4 regions of the Paenibacillus sp. F4 genome follow, and region 1 is predicted to be linked to each of the others. Evidence: riboswitches for the same ligand, from Rfam matches in the RefSeq annotation. Region 1 holds a riboswitch; each other region holds the start of a gene.
What was found. Region 1 has a riboswitch for thiamine pyrophosphate ahead of C1T21_RS00295 (ABC transporter substrate-binding protein). Riboswitches for the same ligand answer to the same signal wherever they lie in the genome.

Region 1 (3,136 bases):
CCTTTCGGATTCATGGGCGATATTTCTCAGTCAGCTTGTTCATGCTGATGCCCTGTGGGTTATGTGCGATTTTGATCTGTGAAATGACGCTGGGACTACCCGCTTCCGTCAAAGCCTCGTGCATTTCTTTAACCACTTTCAGCAACTCGTCGAGCTCGCCCTCCATGGTCGTATCCAATGGATTCACCTGATGTTTGACGCCGGAGCGCTGAATGACCTCAATCGCCTTATCTACATACGGGTAAGAGTCCTCGTTATTAGGAGTTTTAGGGATTACTTGAATACTGAGCAGTGTGTTAGCCATGGAAATTCACCTGTCCTTTATTGTGGAGTTGTTTTGAGAAAATAGGGTGGTTTAAGGCGGGGAGACCGCTTCGCGTTTCATTTGATCTTACGATCGCTGTTGCCGTGGGATTCTTTGAATGAATTTCAAAGGTAAGAATCCCACGGCAAAGGCGAACGCTGCGCTTCTCCAGATTCAAATGAACCGCTCCGCTGCCAACCGCCTTAAAAGCACCTTATTTTTAAAGCTAGGTTGTACGGTATTTTTACACACAAGCGCATCTGTTTTTGCGCTTTAGATAACTATGACTAAAGAATAACCAAGTGGAACGAGAACGAAGTGGGCGGAATGGTGCTGTACAAGTGTTAGCGTTCGCCTTTGTACCCAGATTTCAACCTCTGGATATTCATAAAAGAAATCTGGGTACAACAGCGATGGGAAGCACCATCCGACTGCGTAGTGGCGCTTCGTTCACTTCTCTAGTTCAGTCTTATTTAACGTTTTAACAAATGATCAGCGCTTGGGCAAGAAGTCGTTTGTGAAGGCTTTATCTACTTCCAAAGGCTTGCTGAGCAGCTTGCGTTCGTACATCCAGTCCGAATAGTTTTGCCATACCTCCGCTTTTTGCACGCCCCATTGCGCGGCATCGTCCTGATAACGTGGGCTTAGCCATTTTTGGCTGGCGAGCACCAGTTTTTTATCCAGTTCCGGTACAGCTTTGCTTAAAATGTCCGCGGCTTCTTCCGGATGGGCGATAGTGTATTCATAGCCTTGTGCGGTAGCATCCATGAACGCTTTGACCAGCTCGGGATCATTTTTTATCGTCTGTTCATTGCTCACAATTACAGGTGTATAGTAATCGAGGCTTTTGGAATAATCTTTTACATACAGCATATCCAATGGCTCACCTCGAAGCTGGGCCTCGATTCCAGTCCATGCGTAGAAAATCCAGGCAAAGTCGATATCCCGCTTCACGGCTGTAAAATAGTCTGCATTGCCCATGTTGACGATCTTCACTTTGCTCACATCGCCTTTGTCTGAATCCATGATGGATTTCATGACCGCTTCTTCTACGGGAGAGCCCCAACCGCCGTATTTTTTACCTTCAAAATCTTTTGGGCTCTTAATTCCACGATCTACCGGGGCTGCGAAGCCTGAGGTATTATGCTGAATCACCGCAGCGATGGATACAAGCGGCACGCCTTGCGTACGAGCCTGTGTGACGCCTTCTTGATAGCTGATACCAAAAGGTGCAGCATTAGAGGCAACCATTTGATCAGCTCCGCCTGAACCAGGTTGAATAATTTGGACATTCAAACCCGCCTTTTCGTAAAATCCTTTGTCCTTGGCAACATAGAGTCCCGTATGATTCGTATTGGGTGTCCAGTCGAGCACGACTTTAACATCTTTGAGCTCCTTTGCCGGAGTAGACGTTTCAGTGTCGGTAGCGGGAGCCGCTTTTTGGGATGTGGAGGGACTTCCACCGCAAGCGGTCAGGGTCAGGGCCATGAGCCACAGACTGATCAGTCCCAGGCTTAACATTTTCATGCGCTTCATCGTTGTGTTCTCTCCTTTAATTACCCGTTATCCGTCCAATCAGACAGCTTAAGTTCCCCATTTTCATAAAAATAACATCTGCCGGACGCGATCTTTCCAACAACTTAATCTTCAACAAAAAAAGCGCCCCGAGGTTCCGGGACGCTTGCGCTTGTATATACCAAAGTAAGGGATGGTCCTATGTAAGAAAGGCACATCTTGCTTAAGCATTCCTACGCTGGCATTACCCAGATCAGGTTGTAAGGGTCAGTGTCTTGGGACACACTCTCAGCCGGCCGATTCCAGCACCCCTGGCATTGTATGGTTTAATGGGTTCATTTATTCGGGTTTACTACGACGATTATATGCCTTGAATGCGGGTCTGTCCAGCATGGAGGAAGAGATGACGGTTCATTTGCCGAACGACAGGGTACACTTTTACTGTGAGCTTTGATCTGAAAATGAGCATGAATCAATCCGATTCGATCGGGTCATGTTATTTTCAGAACAGCTGCGTAGGTATATTCAGATGGGCTGGTGCCCAATGGCATGGCCGTAGAGGATTCTAATTCGTGAAAAGGAGTTGTTGTACTGTGGGTAAAACGGAAACATTGGATCGTAGCCAACTAGAACAAGCCATTGTGAAGGCTTTGGATAACAACAAATTTTGCTCGTTAGGTACGGTAGAGGGTGGCAAACCGAAAGTACGCTATATGGCCCTTTTTAACGATGGAATGAACATTCATCTGGCGACAGATCGCAAAACGCATAAAGTGGATGAGCTAAAGGACAATCCGAATGCTTATCTGCTGCTGGGTTATGAAGTTGGCGGTACGAAGGAAGTCGTAGAAGTGGAGGCTACTGTCCAGATTACAGCTGATGAGGGGCTGCGCAAACAAGTGTGGAACGATTCCTTGAAGGAATGGTTTTCTGGACCGGATGATCCCGATTATGTCATTCTGGACGTGAATCCGACTCGCATTGAGTATGTGGGTCAGCAAACTGAGCGTCAAGTGTGGAATAAATAATGAGAATATAAATGGATAAACCAGTGAATCTCCGAGTTTTTTAGGAGGTTTGCTGGTTTTTTATTTTTGAGAAAATTAATTATTTTTTCATAAATAATTTAAGTAAATGACTACTCTTTTGTCTGGCGTTGGATTAAAATAGAAATGGTGGGTTCAAGGCTTACATATATGTGCAAAAGTATGTATATGAGTCATACACCTTAATGAGGAGGGGTATATTTTGTTATTTCGTAAAAATTGGTTTAAAGGGTTTACAGCAGCCGTTGTAGCTTGTAGCATGCTGGTGTTT
Region 2 (3,136 bases), on a different contig from region 1:
GTCATGAGGGGATTGTGATCAAGCCAGAATGCTTTTTGATGAAAAATCGGGACAAGATGATTCAGCCTGCAATCAAGGTGAGAGGCCGGAAGTATTTGCACATCATTTACGGTATGGATTATCTTGCCCCTGAGAATTTAAAGCGTCTGAAGCAGCGTCGAACGAACAAAAAGGAGCGTCATGCCCTGATGGAAGGAGCGCTTGGTATGGAAGGCGTGGAACGTTTTGTCCGCAAGGATACGGTAGATCGTATTCATGAATGCGTCCTTGCCGCGCTATCTCTGGAATCAGAGCCGATTGATCCGAGATTGTAGTTTGCGAAGGAGGGATTGAGATGGAAAGGGGTACACCGTTAATTGATATTGGCGTGAACTTGATGCACCGTTCGTTTCATGCGGATCGGGAACAGGTGGTAGAGAGAGCTGCGGCTGTAGGGATTTCACCGCTGATTATTACCGGGACCAGTGTCCGCAGCAGTCGGGAGGCTTCTCAGTATGCGGCACGTTATCCGGGCAAGCTGTATGCGACAGCTGGCGTGCATCCCCATGATGCCAAAGACTGCAGCGCAAACACGATTCAGCAGCTCCGCCAGTTGGCGGGTCAGCCGCAGGTCGTATCCATAGGGGAATGCGGATTGGACTATAACCGTGATTTTTCGCCACGTGATGTGCAGCGCCGATGGTTTGGCGAGCAAATCCAACTGGCGGGTGAGCTGAATATGCCGTTATTTCTGCATGAACGAGATGCGCATGAGGATTTTGTCGCTATGCTACGGGAGCATCAAGGGCTTGTCGATAAAGCGGTGGTGCATTGTTTTACCGGCACTGCACAGGAATTGAATACGTATGTAGAAATGGGACTGTATATCGGTATTACCGGCTGGATTTGCGACGAACGGCGCGGCAAGCATCTGCGTGAACTGGTCAGGGATATTCCTTTGGACCGCCTGATGATTGAAACGGATGCTCCATTTTTGACCCCGCGTAATCTGCCCGTGAAGCCGAAAGAAGGGCGTAATGAGCCGATTTATCTCGCTCACATTGCTGCTACGGTTGCCGAATGTACAGGCCGAAGCATGATGGAGATCGAAATCGCGACGACGGAGACGGCCAAACGTTTCTTCGGATTATAGGATTGTCAAAGCCATAGATAAGGTATATATTATAGTGAATTAAAAAGCATTGTCGGGAGCTTGAGAAAGTCAGGCTGAGAGGGTGGCCCTTGCCACTGACCGTGAAATCTGATCTGGGTAATGCCAGCGTAGAGAAACTTAGAACACTATACAGGAATGCCGCTTGTTTTGCGGTTGTCGATAGATTCAATGTATGTCCTAGCATTTTACCTTGACCCTGACTTTGGCTTGGTATCAGTGTAGTAGCTTAGACTACTGGTTATATAAGGCATATCGACGAATGATGTTTTGTATGGTGCTTCACCTTTTACTGCGCATAAAGCTTGCCTGGAGATTCAGCTCCAGACAAGCTTTTTTTATGGCCAAGAGGCCAATTATAAGGAAAAAGGGGAGCACGCAATAATGAATACTGCTGTAAGAGCGTCCAAAGGGTTGAAGCTGACTGATATTTTGGTCACGATTGTGATATCTGTTGTGTTCGGGTTGGTCTACAAAATATGGGGACCTGCCTATGATTTGATGAAACCATTTGGTCTACACGCAGAGCAACTGATGTATGGCATGTGGTTTATGGCAGGCACGTTTGCTTATCTCATCATTCGCAAGCCGGGTGTTGCGATTTTGGCAGAGGTGGCAGCGGCAACGGTCAGCGCTTTTTTGGGAAGCGAATGGGGGATGTCCACCTTGTACTATGGCCTGCTGCAAGGCTTGGGAGCGGAGCTGTTTTTTGCGGCTTTTCTGTATCGGAACGCAAACCTGGGGGTTGCTTCGCTAGCTGCGGCCGGGGCGGCTGTCACTTCTCTGATTTTAGACTTCAGCTACGGGTATATTGATCAGCTATCGACCTGGAACTATGTTTTGTATATTGGATTTCGGATGATTGGCAGTATTGTGATTGCCGGGGTATTCGCGTTCTATCTGGCTAAGGCATTGGAGGTAACCGGAGTTACACGAAGTTTGAGACCTGCAACGGAACAAGATTATAAGGGGCTGGATTGATGAGCCGGGCAACCGAAGATGTGGTGGCTTCGATCACCCGTCTACGGTTGAAATTCCCCGGTGAGCAGGAGCTGCTTTTTCACAATATGTCTTTGTCTGTCCGCAAGGGGGAAAAGCTGCTGCTGCTGGGACCGAGTGGATGCGGTAAATCAACGCTACTCCAAGTGTTAAGCGGTGTGATTCCACGCACGATAGAAGTGCCCATGAAATACGATGCTGCTGTAATTCCAAGTGTCTCAGGTATTGTATTTCAAGATCCTGATACGCAGTTCTGTATGTCATATGCAGACGAGGAACTGGCTTTTGTGTTGGAAAATAATCAGGTTCCCCAGGAGCAGATGCAATCCCGTATTCGCGAGCTGCTGATACAGGTTGGTCTATCGACGGATGATATACACATGCCCATTGGCAACATGTCACAGGGAATGAAGCAGCGGCTGGCGATTGCGTCTGTGCTGGCTATGGAGCCAGAAGTGCTTTTTCTGGATGAGCCCACGGCTTTGTTGGACGAGGAAGGCACTACACAGGTATGGGATACCATTCGCAACATTTCGGTAGACCAGACACTGGTGATCGTAGAGCATAAAATTAATGAAATTGTCCATGATGTGGACCGGATTGTGGTGCTTTCTGCTCAAGGGGAGATCATTGCGGATGGAAGGGCGGAAGAAGTATTTCATATGCATCGGCAGGCATTGTCCGAGTACGGCGTGTGGTACCCGGGAGTATGGAATGAATCGTCTTCGCCACGTTGGAGTGAATCAGTGACGCAACAGAATGGTGCGGGGACTGATTTGCTGGAGCTGGAACATTTTAGCGGCCTCCGCAGTTTAAGTTCAGTGATTTATGTGGAGCATGCGCAGGTGAAGCCTGGCGACTGGATTGGCGTGGTCGGTGAAAACGGAGCTGGCAAAAGCTCGCTGCTGCTCTCCATGATGCGCTTACTTCGCACACAGGGACGTTATAGCATGCGCGGAATTGAGGCAGGCAGTACGGAACAACTGG
Region 3 (3,136 bases), on a different contig from region 1:
ACCCTTCGCCAGATCGGCAGCATGTGCCGCAATTTTGTAGGTAATGACACCCTCGCGGACATCATCCTTATTGGGCAGACCCAAATGCTCCTTAGGCGTAACATAGCACAGCATGGACGTCCCGAACCAACCGATCATCGCCGCCCCGATGGCTGAAGTAATATGATCATATCCGGGGGCAATATCCGTCGTGAGCGGTCCCAAGGTATAGAAAGGAGCTTCCTTACAAATCTCCATTTGTAAATCCACATTCTCTTTGATTTTATGCATAGGGACATGTCCTGGCCCTTCAATCATGACCTGAACATCATGCTTCCATGCGATTTGCGTTAGCTCGCCCAACGTTTCCAGCTCTGCAAACTGTGCTTCATCATTCGCATCATAGATACTACCTGGACGTAGACCATCCCCGAGAGAAAAGGCCACATCATAGGATTTCATAATTTCGCAGATTTCTTCAAAATGTGTATACAAAAAATTCTCCTGATGGTGCGCAAGGCACCAGGCTGCCATGATCGACCCGCCACGGGACACAATTCCCGTCATTCTATTCGCCGTCATCGGTATATACCGCAGCAATACACCCGCATGAATTGTAAAATAGTCCACTCCCTGCTCCGCCTGCTCAATCAGCGTATCGCGATACAGCTCCCACGTCAGCGCTTCTGCTTCACCGTTCACCTTTTCAAGTGCTTGATACAGCGGCACAGTCCCAATCGGTACAGGAGAATTCCGAATGATCCATTCACGTGTGGTATGGATATTACGGCCTGTGGACAGGTCCATAACCGTATCCGAGCCCCAACGCACAGCCCAAGTCATTTTCTCCACTTCCTCCTCGATGGAGGAGGTAACCGCAGAATTACCAATGTTCGCATTGATCTTCACGTGAAAATGACGCCCAATGACCATTGGCTCACTTTCCGGGTGATTGATATTCGAAGGCAAAATGGCTCGTCCAGCCGCCAACTCCTGCCGTACAAACTCAGGCTCCACCCCTTCGCGGATCGCCGCAAATTCCATTTCGGGCGTAATGATCCCTTGCCGCGCATAATGCATTTGTGTCACTGTACGACCTTGCGAAGCACGAAGCGGACGGTTGGTCACGCCGGGAAATTCAACTGTCTCCCGTTTCGAGCCAGGTTTCAGTCCATTGTCCTCCGGCTTGACGGTGCGTCCCTCGTAAGCCTCCACATCGCCCCGTTCCAGTGCCCAAGCTCGCCGTAATGGAGGCAGGCCCTGACGGATATCGACCTGATAGGCTTCGTCGGTCATGGGACCGCTCGTATCGTACACACGCAATGGCTCATGATGCTCCGTGCCCTGCGGCGTATGTGTAGGATGAAGAGCAATTTCGCGCTCTGGCACGGCAATATCCGGCCGCGAGCCTTGAATATATACCTTACGGCTTCCCGGAAAGGGTTTTACCCCACTGGCTTGCTCCCCGTTTGTCTTCTCTACCTCAACTTCTTTTGTTCCTTCTACTTCTGTCGGCTTCATTGTCCATTCCTCCCGTTTCGATGAAATGACACACCGATCCGGAACCATTCCCAGGGTGGCGCTGATCTATGCAAAAAAGCCGGTTCCCCAGGGAACCGGCTAATCTAACGAGGCAGCTATCCAGACAGTACGCATGTGGAATAATCCTATTCCAATGCGTCACCGTAGACAGCAGCCGCGTATACATTTCAATGGCCGATTACTTCCCTACGCTGGTATGATCCAGATCAGGTGCAAAGGGTCCGGAATCTTGCACGATTCCATCTCAGCCCGGCATTACAGGCTCCCCCAGTAACTGTGATACTTCTATTCACATGAGGCGGATATAACAGACATCCCGCCTTCCTTACCAGACTACTTTAAATTTATGGCTTTGGCAACCCTTTTAGGTTCCCTTTACCAAGGAGACGTTCCCCATCAAATCACTCTGCTTGCTTCAACTGTGTTCATTCTTGTTACGGAAGCATAAGCCCCATTTCCTTCGCCGCTTCGATCAAAATCGGAGCAAAGTCATGTAGCGTCTCGGGTGCAAGTCGACTGACCGGGCCAGATACAGATAAAGCCGCAGTGACCTGTCCCTTCCGGTTCACAATTGGCGCTGCCACAGCAGCAGCCCCTGGCTCCCGTTCTTCATAGCTGGTCGCATAGCCCTTCTCGCGAATGTCCTGTAGCTGGGCTTTATAGACCTCCGGGTCTACCGAGAGCGGCCATTCATCCCCGCTTAGCAGGGCTTCCAGCTCCTGCGGCGGCATAAAGGCCGCCAGCACCTTGCTGGAGGCCCCTACAGCCAGCGGCATACGCGCACCTACAGGCGCGACCCTGCGGATCGCCTGATTGCTCTGCACGGCTTGTATGCGAATACGCATACTGCCGTCCCGTAAGTACAAGCTGACCGTCTCCCCCAGACGGTCACGTAGTCCTTCCATTGCAGGCTGTAACAGCACTGCCGGCTCGTCACTTTGGGACAAATGCGTGGATAGCTCCCAAATGCGGAAGCCAAGTCGATATTTTTCCGTTTCGGCATTCCGAACGACAAAGCCCCGATCCTCCAACGTAGTCAGCAGCCGATGAACCGTGCTTTTATGTAGACCAATTTTGGAGGCAATCTCCGTCAGGCCAAGATCCGAATTTGCAGTAAAACACAGCAGTATATCAAGTGCACGCTCTACAGCGCGAACGGTTAATTTACGGTCTTCCATCTTGAACCGCTCCTCTTGTATCCATATTCGTTTCACACTATGAAACATGGTTACATAAATTATATAGAATAGTCGCGGCTACTGTAAACCGATGTTTTTGTGACAACCATATTACAGAACGAGAACAAACATCGACAATTCTTTGCATCATTTTTACTTTTCCGGTTCAGGCGTTGACTTTGGATAATCCCCATCATACGATAATAGGTATCTATACGGATCTACACTACTATTTTCAAGTGGAATTATACCTAAATTCTATGAAACGAAGATCAATTTTATATAAGGAGGCTCTTACATGATTTCGACATCCCAGCGCAACGCTCAGCTACAGACCGCTGTTCAGGAGCCGTCCACCCCACTCTTTAATCCCCGTCTGCTGCGGTTCAAGCACGTTGTGATTGCTCTGCTGCTGTCGGTCGTCTTTTTTCTGTTGT
Region 4 (3,136 bases), on a different contig from region 1:
TCCGCCGCTAATCATTCGTGCTTCGGCCCCATCGGTGATGACGTCCTCTTTTCCAGTAATGACAACCATCGTATTGAGCGTTCGAGCAGCCCGAATTGCCAGATCGACATGGCCGCTGTCAGCACTGTCACCGGCATCTACGCCTTTAATCTCACGCGCTTCTCGAACAAGATGTGCGACTTCGGCTGCATTGCCCCGCACCAATGAGATTTTGACTTCACTCAGGATTCGCAGTGCCGATTCAGTTCTAAAGCTCGTTGCTCCCGCACCGACCGGATCTAGCAGCACCGGAACACCGTGTGCATTCGCCGATTGTCCAGCAATGATCATGGCATCCACCAGTTCGCGGTTCAGTGTACCGATGTTTAACACGACGGCGCCTGCTATTTTTGCCATATCTGCTACTTCCTCGGGTGCATAGGCCATCACCGGGGAGGCGCCCAATGCATACAGACCGTTGGCCGTAAAGTTGGTGACTACCACATTGGTCATATTGTGAACGAGGGGTTTGCTGTTTTGTACCTTCGTCAGGAGATCCGAATAACTTTTTTTCCATGTACTCATAATGATTATCCTCTCTATAGTTGGTGGTTCAACAGGGCATTAAACGTACTTCACACATCGAATCGCCAGGCTGACTATTCCAAGACCGCTGCCTGCATCTGGACCGGCCATTCTTCCTGCTTATAAGCCATGTCCCAGAACTTATATTCCAGCTGGCAGCTCAGTATAAAATGCTCAATCATCCGCTCCCGCTCAGCAGCCGTTGCGTCTTCCGCCCAAGCATCTACACGTTCTCGGAACTTGAGTGTTGTATCATCAAGCTGGTCTCCATAGAAGCCAATCCATTCATAGAACGGATGAGACTCATCCGGCTTTACTTCATCCAGCAGCCTGCGACCAATCTCGGCATACGTCCACATACATGGCAGCAGCACAGCCAAGATCTCGCCCAGGCTACCCTCATGCGCAACCGTCAGCATGTGACGGATATAGTGATGAGCCGACGGAGCGAGCGGATATCCCTGCAACTCTTCATAGGTCACCCCTGCGACAGCACAGAAATTTTGATGCGGATGAACCTCGCTGTGGAGAATAAAAGAGATTTGTTCATTTAATACAGCCATATCCTCCCGATTCGTGCATTTGGAGATTGCGATGCCGTATATCCGCATGTAGGCGTTCAAATATTCAAAGTCCTGTTTTACATAGTGAATCAGCTGTCCCCTTGTCAAACTTCCTTCAGCAATACCTCTCACAAAGGGGTGCTCAAAAATCGCTTGAAAAATGCCGTCCGCCTGCCGACGGAGTTCTTCTGTAAAACTCAATTTCCCCACCTCCATCTAATTGAAGAGCAAGAAGTCCTGTAAGAAAACAATTCCGGAAAACGCTAAAAAGCCGCCCCGGAAAAATGGGAGCGGCTTCAACAATAGGTCCAATTCGCAAAAAAAGCGTTTGAAACCTTATATACGAAGGCTCCACTTTCCTACGCTAGTACGAACTAGATCAGGTTCAAAGGGTCCAAGATACGTTCTTGTCTCAGCCATAGCGGCTCCCCTAGTGGACTTCTATTCTTTTGACTATTACTGTACATACGTTCATACGCTATGTCAAACATAGTGTGCAAAATATGAAATTTCCTCTAGTTAGGTGTTTTGGGCTTAGTGAGGGTGATGAATTACATTTTCCACTGCTTTGACCTTGGCATATTCCGGTTTCCACATTGCATCTCGTATAGCTTGTTCCACATCTGAAATGTGCGCCTGGGCTACCTGATCCTGTATCGCGGCTTTTGCAACCGCAATCGCAACAGCGTACGAAACTTCGCGTAATTTTCGGATATGAGGGAGTAGCGCACCGCCAGGCGTATTCGAATCTACACCATTGGCAACAGCAACTGCTGCCGCTGTAAACATCGCAGGGGTAATCCTTTTGGCTTTAACCACAATCGCACCCAGACCCAGTCCCGGAAAAACAAAGGCATTGTTCGCCTGTCCAATCTCAAATTTCGTACCGTTATAGGTGACGGGCTCAAAAGGACTTCCGGTTGCAATCAGTGCTTTGCCATCGGTCCACCGGATTAAATCCTCGGGTACTGCTTCTGCAAGGTTTGTAGGATTGGACATGGGCATAATGATCGGGCGTTCTACATGTTTCGCCATCTCCTTGATGATCTCTTCAGAAAAGGCACCTGCTACACCGGAAGTTCCAATCAATATCGTAGGCTTCACCTGACGAATGACCTCTAGCAGTGGTATTTTGCCGTCACCCGACCGGGTCCATGAGCTGACTTCATCCTTTTTGCGCACATATGGTTTCTGATACTCCAATACGTCTTCCATATCTTCCATTAACAGCCCGCGATAATCAAAGGCCCAAAAGGACTTGAAGGAATCTTCTGCGGAAAGGCCGTCCTCGATCATAGCACCCCGAATTTGATCAGCATTACCGATTCCTGCAGCCCCTGGGCCGAAAACAAGTATTTTTTGTTCACGCAGCGGGGTCTTGGTGACACCCACCGCCGAAAGAATCGCAGCCAGGGTCACCGCTCCTGTACCTTGTATATCATCGTTGAAGGTGAGTATGCTTTGACCGTATTTATCTATAATATGGCGCGCATTTACGCTACCCACATCTTCCCAATGTAAAAGCGCCTTCGGGAATTGCGCTAACGTTTTGCTGATAAAAGTATCAATAAACTGGTTATAGGCTTCTCCGCGAACCCGTTTATGGCGGTTTCCGATGTACAGTGGATCATTCAGCAACTTTTCATTATTTGTGCCTACATCCAGTACAATTGGCAGCACCCGCCCGGGATGAATGCCTGCCGCAGCCGTATACACTGCAAGCTTGCCGATAGCGATGTTAATCCCCCCGACGCCCCAGTCACCAATCCCCAAAATACTTTCGGAATCTGTCACGACGATCAGATCTACATCATGGCCGCTCAAACCAGAATTATGGAATGCTTGTCCAATACCGTTCGGGTTATCTATCGACAAATATACGCCTCCAGGGCGGTTGTACTCGTGACTATATTCTTGAATCGCGGTTCCTACGGTCGGCGTGTAGACTACGGGCAGCATTTCACTCAAATGATCGGTTAGCAGCCGGTAGTAGAGTACGACGTTTCGGT

Region 2: another riboswitch for thiamine pyrophosphate. It lies ahead of C1T21_RS22290 (ECF transporter S component); the one in region 1 lies ahead of C1T21_RS00295 (ABC transporter substrate-binding protein).
Region 3: another riboswitch for thiamine pyrophosphate. It lies ahead of thiC (phosphomethylpyrimidine synthase ThiC); the one in region 1 lies ahead of C1T21_RS00295 (ABC transporter substrate-binding protein).
Region 4: another riboswitch for thiamine pyrophosphate. It lies ahead of tenA (thiaminase II); the one in region 1 lies ahead of C1T21_RS00295 (ABC transporter substrate-binding protein).

What each region holds. Positions count from the first base shown of each region.
Region 1 is NZ_POVS01000003.1:64,638-67,773, forward strand. Features, by position in the region: gene C1T21_RS00285 (ABC transporter permease) at 1-14, opposite strand, end outside; gene C1T21_RS00290 (MTH1187 family thiamine-binding protein) at 11-304, opposite strand; gene C1T21_RS26975 (hypothetical protein) at 607-789, shown strand; gene C1T21_RS00295 (ABC transporter substrate-binding protein) at 797-1,840, opposite strand; TPP riboswitch at 2,033-2,142, opposite strand; gene C1T21_RS00300 (pyridoxamine 5'-phosphate oxidase family protein) at 2,413-2,847, shown strand; gene C1T21_RS00305 (bifunctional 2',3'-cyclic-nucleotide 2'-phosphodiesterase/3'-nucleotidase) at 3,068-3,136, shown strand, end outside.
Region 2 is NZ_POVS01000019.1:76,145-79,280, reverse strand. Features, by position in the region: gene C1T21_RS22300 (polynucleotide kinase-phosphatase) at 1-314, shown strand, start outside; gene C1T21_RS22295 (TatD family hydrolase) at 335-1,132, shown strand; TPP riboswitch at 1,175-1,284, shown strand; gene C1T21_RS22290 (ECF transporter S component) at 1,535-2,131, shown strand; gene C1T21_RS22285 (ABC transporter ATP-binding protein) at 2,131-3,136, shown strand, end outside.
Region 3 is NZ_POVS01000004.1:299,260-302,395, reverse strand. Features, by position in the region: gene thiC (phosphomethylpyrimidine synthase ThiC) at 1-1,500, opposite strand, end outside; TPP riboswitch at 1,688-1,800, opposite strand; gene C1T21_RS02055 (IclR family transcriptional regulator) at 1,956-2,699, opposite strand; gene C1T21_RS02050 (alpha/beta hydrolase) at 2,998-3,136, shown strand, end outside.
Region 4 is NZ_POVS01000020.1:264,637-267,772, forward strand. Features, by position in the region: gene thiM (hydroxyethylthiazole kinase) at 1-564, opposite strand, end outside; gene tenA (thiaminase II) at 639-1,328, opposite strand; TPP riboswitch at 1,467-1,569, opposite strand; gene C1T21_RS24635 (NAD-dependent malic enzyme) at 1,662-3,136, opposite strand, start outside.